One region of the Micromonospora pallida genome, then DNA from elsewhere that is predicted to be linked to it. Evidence: riboswitches for the same ligand, from Rfam matches in the RefSeq annotation. Region 1 holds a riboswitch; the other holds the start of a gene.

The links. Region 1 has a riboswitch for ZMP and ZTP ahead of GA0074692_RS08515 (glycine hydroxymethyltransferase). Riboswitches for the same ligand answer to the same signal wherever they lie in the genome.
Region 2: it holds a riboswitch for ZMP and ZTP, as region 1 does, so the genes downstream of both, GA0074692_RS36565 (tetrahydrofolate dehydrogenase/cyclohydrolase catalytic domain-containing protein) here and GA0074692_RS08515 (glycine hydroxymethyltransferase) in region 1, are expected to answer to the same signal.

Annotation. Positions count from the first base shown of each region.
Region 1 is NZ_FMHW01000002.1:1,949,543-1,952,928, reverse strand. Features, by position in the region: gene GA0074692_RS08525 (hemerythrin domain-containing protein) at 1-314, shown strand, start outside; gene GA0074692_RS08520 (metallophosphoesterase family protein) at 321-1,196, opposite strand; ZMP/ZTP riboswitch at 1,349-1,438, shown strand; gene GA0074692_RS08515 (glycine hydroxymethyltransferase) at 1,456-2,898, shown strand; gene GA0074692_RS08510 (hypothetical protein) at 2,947-3,201, opposite strand; gene GA0074692_RS08505 (alpha-hydroxy acid oxidase) at 3,238-3,386, opposite strand, start outside.
Region 2 is NZ_FMHW01000002.1:6,027,677-6,031,062, forward strand. Features, by position in the region: gene dnaB (replicative DNA helicase) at 1-643, shown strand, start outside; gene GA0074692_RS36560 (Rossmann-fold NAD(P)-binding domain-containing protein) at 662-1,096, opposite strand; gene GA0074692_RS36565 (tetrahydrofolate dehydrogenase/cyclohydrolase catalytic domain-containing protein) at 1,032-1,523, opposite strand; ZMP/ZTP riboswitch at 1,545-1,632, opposite strand; gene GA0074692_RS25325 (TFIIB-type zinc ribbon-containing protein) at 1,776-2,201, opposite strand; gene GA0074692_RS25330 (phosphoribosyltransferase) at 2,225-2,857, opposite strand; gene GA0074692_RS25335 (glycosyltransferase 87 family protein) at 2,868-3,386, opposite strand, start outside.

The sequences.
Region 1 (3,386 bases):
TCCTGCCCGACCTCGAGGACGACATCCTGGAGTCGTACGAGGAACACCACGTCGCCGACGTCCTCTGCGTCGAGTTGGCGGCCATGGACGCCGACGACGAACGCTTCGTCGCCAAGACGACCGTGCTGATCGAGAACGTGACGCACCACGTCGAGGAGGAGGAACAGGAGTGGTTCCCGAAGGTCCGCGAGGCGCTCGGCCGTAAGCAGTTGCAGGAGATCGGGGAGCGCATGCTGGCCCTGCGCCCGGACGCCCCGCGTACGCCGACCGCGCCGAAGGCGCTCAAGAAGGCGCTCGACGCGATGACCGCCTGAGCCCGGTCAGCGGAGCGGCTGGCTCGCCGGCCACTCCGGTACCTCGCCGGTCGGGGCGGGGAGGATCTGCCGCAGTCGCGGCGGATTCGGCCGGCGCTTCCACTCGCGGGGGTAGCCGACCGAGACCTCCTCGAACCGTACCCCGTCGTACACCGTGCTGCGGGGGACGTGCAGGTGGCCGTAGACGACCGCGGCGGCCCGGTAGCGCAGGTGCCAGTCGGCAGTCGCGGTCGTCCCGCACCACTGCGCGAAGATCGGGTACCGCAGGATCCGGGTCGGCTCCCGGACCAGCGGGTAGTGGTTGACCAGCACGGTCGGCATCTCGTCGAGCGCGTCGAGCCGGGCCTGGGTCTGCGCCAGCCGGGCCGCGCACCACGCCTGCCGGCTCGGGTACGGGTCGGGGTGGAGCATGTACTCGTCGGTGCAGACGATGCCGGTGCGGTGCGCCTCGGCCAGCGCCGCCTCCCGGTCCATCCCGTCGGGCAGGAACGTGTAGTCGTAACCGAGGAAGAGCGGCACGATCCGGACCGGGCCGCCCGGGCCGCGCCAGATCTCGTACGGGTCCTCCGGGGTGACCACGTCGAGCTTGCGACACAGGTCGACCACGTGCCGGTACCGCTCCTCGCCCCGCAGGGTGACCGGGTCGGTGGGCGGGGTCCAGAGTTCGTGGTTGCCCGGCACCCAGATCACCTTGGCGAACCGTTCGCGCAGTTGCCCGAGCGTCCGCTCGATGTGCGCGACCGTCTCGCCGACGTCCCCGGCGACAAGCAGCCAGTCCTGCGGCGACTCCGGCCGCAGTTCCTCGACGATCCGGCGGTTGTCCGCGTACCCGACGTGCAGATCACTGATCGCGACCAGGCTGCCGCCGTCCTCCCCCAGCATGGCCATGATCTTACGGACCCGGCCGCCGGGGTGGCGTCCCCGCACGGGGCGCACGGCGTTCCCGCAGCAAGGCCCGGCGGTGGTCGGCTCGCGGGCCGGTCCAGTGGCGGCGGAGGCACACCGGAGGCGGATGGGCCGACCCGGTAGGATCGCCGGTGGGCCGTGACTGGCGCGTGGGGATGGAGCACCATCGGGAAGCGGCCCCGTCATGAGGACGCACGCCGAGCGCCTGGGCCTTCCGCACCGTACTGGAGGTCGCATGCCGTCGTCGCCGAACGCCGAGTCCACCGCTTTCCGCAGCGCCCTTGAGGCGATCCGCGCCGTCGAGCCCCGGGTGGCCGACGCGATCGGCGCCGAACTGGCCGACCAGCGGGAGTCGCTGAAGCTCATCGCCAGTGAGAACTACGCCTCCCCGGCCACCCTGCTGGCGATGGGCAACTGGTTCAGCGACAAGTACGCCGAGGGCACCGTGGGCCGCCGGTTCTACGCCGGCTGCCAGAACGTCGACACGGTCGAGGCGCTCGCCGCCGAGCACGCCCGGGAGCTGTTCGGGGCCGCGCACGCGTACGCGCAGCCGCACTCGGGCATCGACGCCAACCTGGTCGCGTTCTGGGCGATCCTGGCCGACCGGGTCGAGGCGCCGGCGCTGAAGCGGGCACAGGCCCGGCACGTCAACGACCTGACCGAGGCCGACTGGTTCGCGCTCCGCCGCGAGCTGGGCAACCAGCGGATGCTCGGCATGTCGCTGGACGCCGGCGGGCACCTCACCCACGGGTTCCGGCCGAACATCTCCGGCAAGATGTTCGACCAGCGCAGCTACGGCACCGACCCGACCACCGGCCTGATCGACTACGACAAGGTCGCCGAGGCAGCCCGGGAGTTCAAGCCGCTGATCCTGGTCGGTGGCTACTCCGCGTACCCCCGGAAGGTCAACTTCCGCATCCTGCGGGAGATCGCCGACGAGGTGGGCGCCACCTTCATGGTGGACATGGCGCACTTCGCCGGGCTGGTCGCCGGCAAGGTCTTCACCGGCGACTTCGACCCGGTGCCGCACGCGCACATCGTCACCACCACCACCCACAAGTCGCTGCGGGGCCCGCGCGGCGGCATGGTGCTCTGCGGCCCGGAGCTGGCCGACCAGGTGGACCGGGGCTGCCCGATGGTGCTCGGCGGTCCGCTGCCGCACGTGATGGCCGCCAAGGCGGTCGCCCTGGCCGAGGCCCGCCGCCCGGACTTCGCCGACTACGCCCAGCGCATCGTCGCCAACGCGCAGGCCCTCGCCGAGGGGCTGCTGCGGCGCGGGGCCACCCTGGTCACCGGGGGCACCGACAACCACCTGGTGCTCATCGACGTGACCGGCTACGGGCTCACCGGCCGGCAGGCCGAGCAGGCCCTGCTGGACTCCGGCATCGTGACCAACCGCAACGCCGTGCCGCAGGACCCGAACGGGGCCTGGTACACCTCCGGCATCCGGATCGGCACGCCGGCGCTGACCACCCGGGGCCTCGGCACCGCCCAGATGGACGAGACCGCCGAGCTGATCCACACCGTGCTGAGCCAGACCCGCCCCGGGGCGAACGCCGACGGCACCCCGTCGAAGGCGAAGTACGTCCTCGAGCCGGCGCTCGCCGAGCGCGTCGCCAAGCAGGCCAGCGACCTGGTCGCCGGCTTCCCGCTCTACCCCACCGTCGACCTCGGCTGACGGCGGGCGGTGCCGGGCCGGTCGGGCCCGGCACCGCCCGGCCCGGACTCAGATCGTGATCGGCCGCTTGAGGTGGTAGCGGTGCACCTCCGTGGTGCCCTGGATGTTGTTGACGTCCTCGGCGGCGGAGACCAGTTCCCACCCTTCCCGGCCCACTCGGTTGAGGTGGGCGATGGCGGTGTCGCCGTAGGGGGTGACGTCCCGGCGGTTGCCGTCCGGGCCGTACCAGGTGAACGTGACCTCGAAGCTGCGTCCCTGCCCTTGGTAACGGCGGACCAGCAATGCGTACTCCCAGGCGACCATCGTGCCATTATCGCCGTCCACACCGGATCACCACCATCACCGGTCTCCGCCGGTAAGCACGCGCAGGTCGCGGGCCTCGGTCGGGTCGGCGCAGCCGGCCAGAGCCAGCGCGTCGCGCAGCTCCTCGGCGAGCATCGACAGGGCCCGTTCCGCGCCGGCCCGCCCGTCGACGGCGAGCGCCCAGA
Region 2 (3,386 bases), 4.1 Mb from region 1:
GGCAAATCAGGCTGCCGCCATCTTCTCGCTGGAAATGAGCAAGGTCGAGATCGTCATGCGACTGCTCTCGGCCGAGGCGCGGGTACCGCTGCACGTGCTGCGGAGCGGGCAGCTCTCCGACGACGACTGGACCAAACTGGCCCGCTGCATGGGCGAGATCAGCGAGGCGCCGCTCTTCGTCGACGACACCCCGAGCATGAACCTGATGGAGATCAGGTCGAAGGCGCGGCGGCTCAAGCAGAGGCACGATCTCAAGATGATCGTGGTGGACTACCTCCAGCTCATGACCTCGCCGAAGCGTACGGAGAGCCGGCAGCAGGAGGTCGCCGACCTGTCCCGAGGGCTCAAGCTCCTCGCCAAGGAGGTCGAGTGCCCGGTCATCGCGGTGAGCCAGCTGAACCGTGGCCCCGAGCAGCGTACGGACAAGCGCCCACAGCTGTCCGATTTGCGCGAATCTGGGTCAATTGAACAGGATGCTGACGTAGTAATCCTTTTGCACCGAGATGATTACTACGACAAGGAGTCCCCCCGGGCCGGGGAGGCGGATTTTATTGTTGCTAAGCATCGGAATGGACCGACCGACACCGTCACCGTGGCCGCACAACTGCACCTGTCGCGGTTCGTGGACATGGCCATCGTCTGACGGATTGGGCTCGTCCGGTCAGCGCACGGCGAGCTGACGCGTCGCCGCGTCCACCGTCTGGGCCAGCAGGACCGCGATGGTCATCGGCCCGACCCCGCCCGGGACCGGGGTGATCAGGCTGGCCCGCTCTCGGGCGGACGCGAAGTCGACATCACCGACGTTCCCCGGGTTGTATCCGGCGTCGATCACCACCGCACCGGGCTTGATGTCCGCGCCGGTGAGGAAACGCGGCCGACCGACCGCCGCGACCAGGACATCGGCCTTCCGGGTGATCGCGGGGAGGTCGACCGTACGGGAGTGGCAGTAGGTGACCGTGGCGTCCCGTGCCAACAGGAGCAGCCCAACCGGCCTGCCCAGGATGGCGCTCCGGCCCACCACCACGGCGTGCTTACCGGCCAGGTCGACCTGGTACTCGTCGAGCAGCCGGAGAATGCCGCCGGGCGTGCAGGACACGAAGCCGGGGTAGCCCGAACGACATCGCGGCGAAGGAGCGCATGGTGACGCCGTCCACGTCCTTCTCCGGAGCGATCGCTTCGAACGCGGCGCGCTCGTCGATGTGTGCCCCGACCGGGTGTTGGAGCAGGATGCCGTGTACCTCGGGATCCCGGGACAGTGCACTGATCGTCTCGACGAGGGTGTCCGTGGTGGTCGAGGCGGGCAGGGCGACGTGCCGGGAGCAGATGCCGGCCTGCTCGCAGCGGTTGCGCTTCATCCGGACGTAGGTCACGGAGGCGGGATCCTCGCCGACCAGCACGGTCGCCAGGCAGGGTGCGGTGCCGGTGCGCCGCTGGAGGTCGGCGGCTGCGGCGGAGCTGGTGTCGACGATGCGACGGGCGATGTCACGGCCGTCCATCAGCCGAGCTGGACGCGTCTGGGCCATGGGTCACTCCGAGTTCACGTGGAGGATTGCCCAGGCGTACGGCATCGACGGCAGGTGCCGGGCCGTTCCCCGGTGGTGCTCCACCTCAACGCCAGTCGCGGCCCGATCCACAGTGTAGTCGCCGTGGACTGGCTCCAGCCCTGTCCAGCCAACCGGCCGGGGGCGGCTTGGGGGCGGGGGCGCACCGGTCCGGCCAGCCCGAGGGAGTTCGGGCTGGCCGGAGGCCGGTTCGGCGGAGGAGTGCCGGGTGGATCAGCCGAAGAAGTCGCCGAGGAAGCCGTGCTGCTTCTTGCGGCGGTAGTGCCCGTGGTAGCCGTGGTGCTGGTGGCCGTGGCTGCCGTAGGCGGGTGCGGGCGCGGCCGGGTAGCCGGGCGGCGGGGGCGGCGGGGGCACGGTGCCGTACCCGGGCTGGTGCGGGGCGGCACCGGGCGGGGGCGGCGGCGGGGGGACGTACCCGCCGGGCTGGCCGGGGGCGTGCCCCGGGGCCTGGCCGGGGGGCGTCGGCGCGGCTGGGGCGGCGGCCTGCTGCTTGTTCCAGTTGGCCTCCGCCTCGAACAGCTTTTCGAGTTCGCCGCGATCGAGGAAGATTCCCCGGCACTCGCCGCACTGATCGACGATGACTCCGCTGCGCTCGTACTGGCGCATGTCTCCGTGGCACTTGGGACAGGTGAGCTGCATGTTTCGACGGTACCTGGTGAATGTCAGGAAGCCGTGGCGAGCGCTTCGGTCACTTCTTCGTCGGAGACCTCGTGGAAGTCGTCGTAGTAGCGGCTGACCGCGCCGAAGTCGGGGGGCCGTTGAATGCAGACCACCTGGTCGGCCTCGGTGGCGAGCATTTCGTACGCCTCTTCGGAGCCGACCGGGACGGCGACCACGACGCGGCGGGCACCGAGGTGGCGGGCGACCTGGACGGCGGCGCGGGCGGTCGCGCCGGTGGCCAGGCCGTCGTCGACGACGACGGCGGTACGGCCGGTGAGGTCGACGGGTGCGCGGCCGGCTCGGTAGAGCTGTTCCCGGCGGTCCAGTTCGGCCTGTTCGCGGCGGACGACTTCGGTGACGTCGTCGGGGGCGAGGCGGCCGGCGATCGGTTCGTTGAGGACGCGGACGCCGCCGGGGCCGAGGGCGCCGAATGCCACCTCAGGTGCCCAGGGCATGCCGAGTTTGCGGACCACCAGGACGTCCAGGGGCGCGCCGAGCCGGGTGGCGACCTGCTGGGCGACCGGGACGCCGCCTCGGACGAGCCCGAGCACGGTGACGTCCGGTTGGCCGACGAGCCCGCCGAGCCGGTCGGCGATCGCTTCGCCTGCCTCGGTGCGGTCGCGGTATGTGGTCATACCCTCAGGTTTACGCCTTGTTGGTCGTTTTCGCAGCGGAGTCGGGGGAAGAGGCGCCGTTGGTCGTGGTGGGTCGGAGAGAAGAGGCGCCGTTGGTCGTGGTGGGTCGGAGGGACGAGGCGTCGTCGGCAATGGCGAGTCGGAGGGCGGGTGCCCAGACCAGGAGGGCGAGCGGGTAGAGCAGGTATCCGAAGCGGGTGGCCGGCATCAGGGCGATCGCGGCGAGTAGCCCGTACCCGCAGACGAGGGCGCTGGTGGCGGCAGTGCGGGGTGGGTGACGCAGCAGGTGGACGGCGATGGCCAGTCCGGCCGCGACGAGCAGGATGGCGGCGACGGCCCGGCCGGAGGGGAAGGCGTTGGCGATGAGATAGCCCGGGAACGGGGAGGCGGCCGGGCTGGTGACGAGGCCGTGGCCGAGGGGGAAGCGCAGCACGTTCTCGACCAGGGCGTCCCGGTCGACGAGGAGGGCGGGTAGGAGGGCGGCGGCGGGCAAGCCGAACGCGCCGGCCGCGAAGCGTCCGGTGGCGCG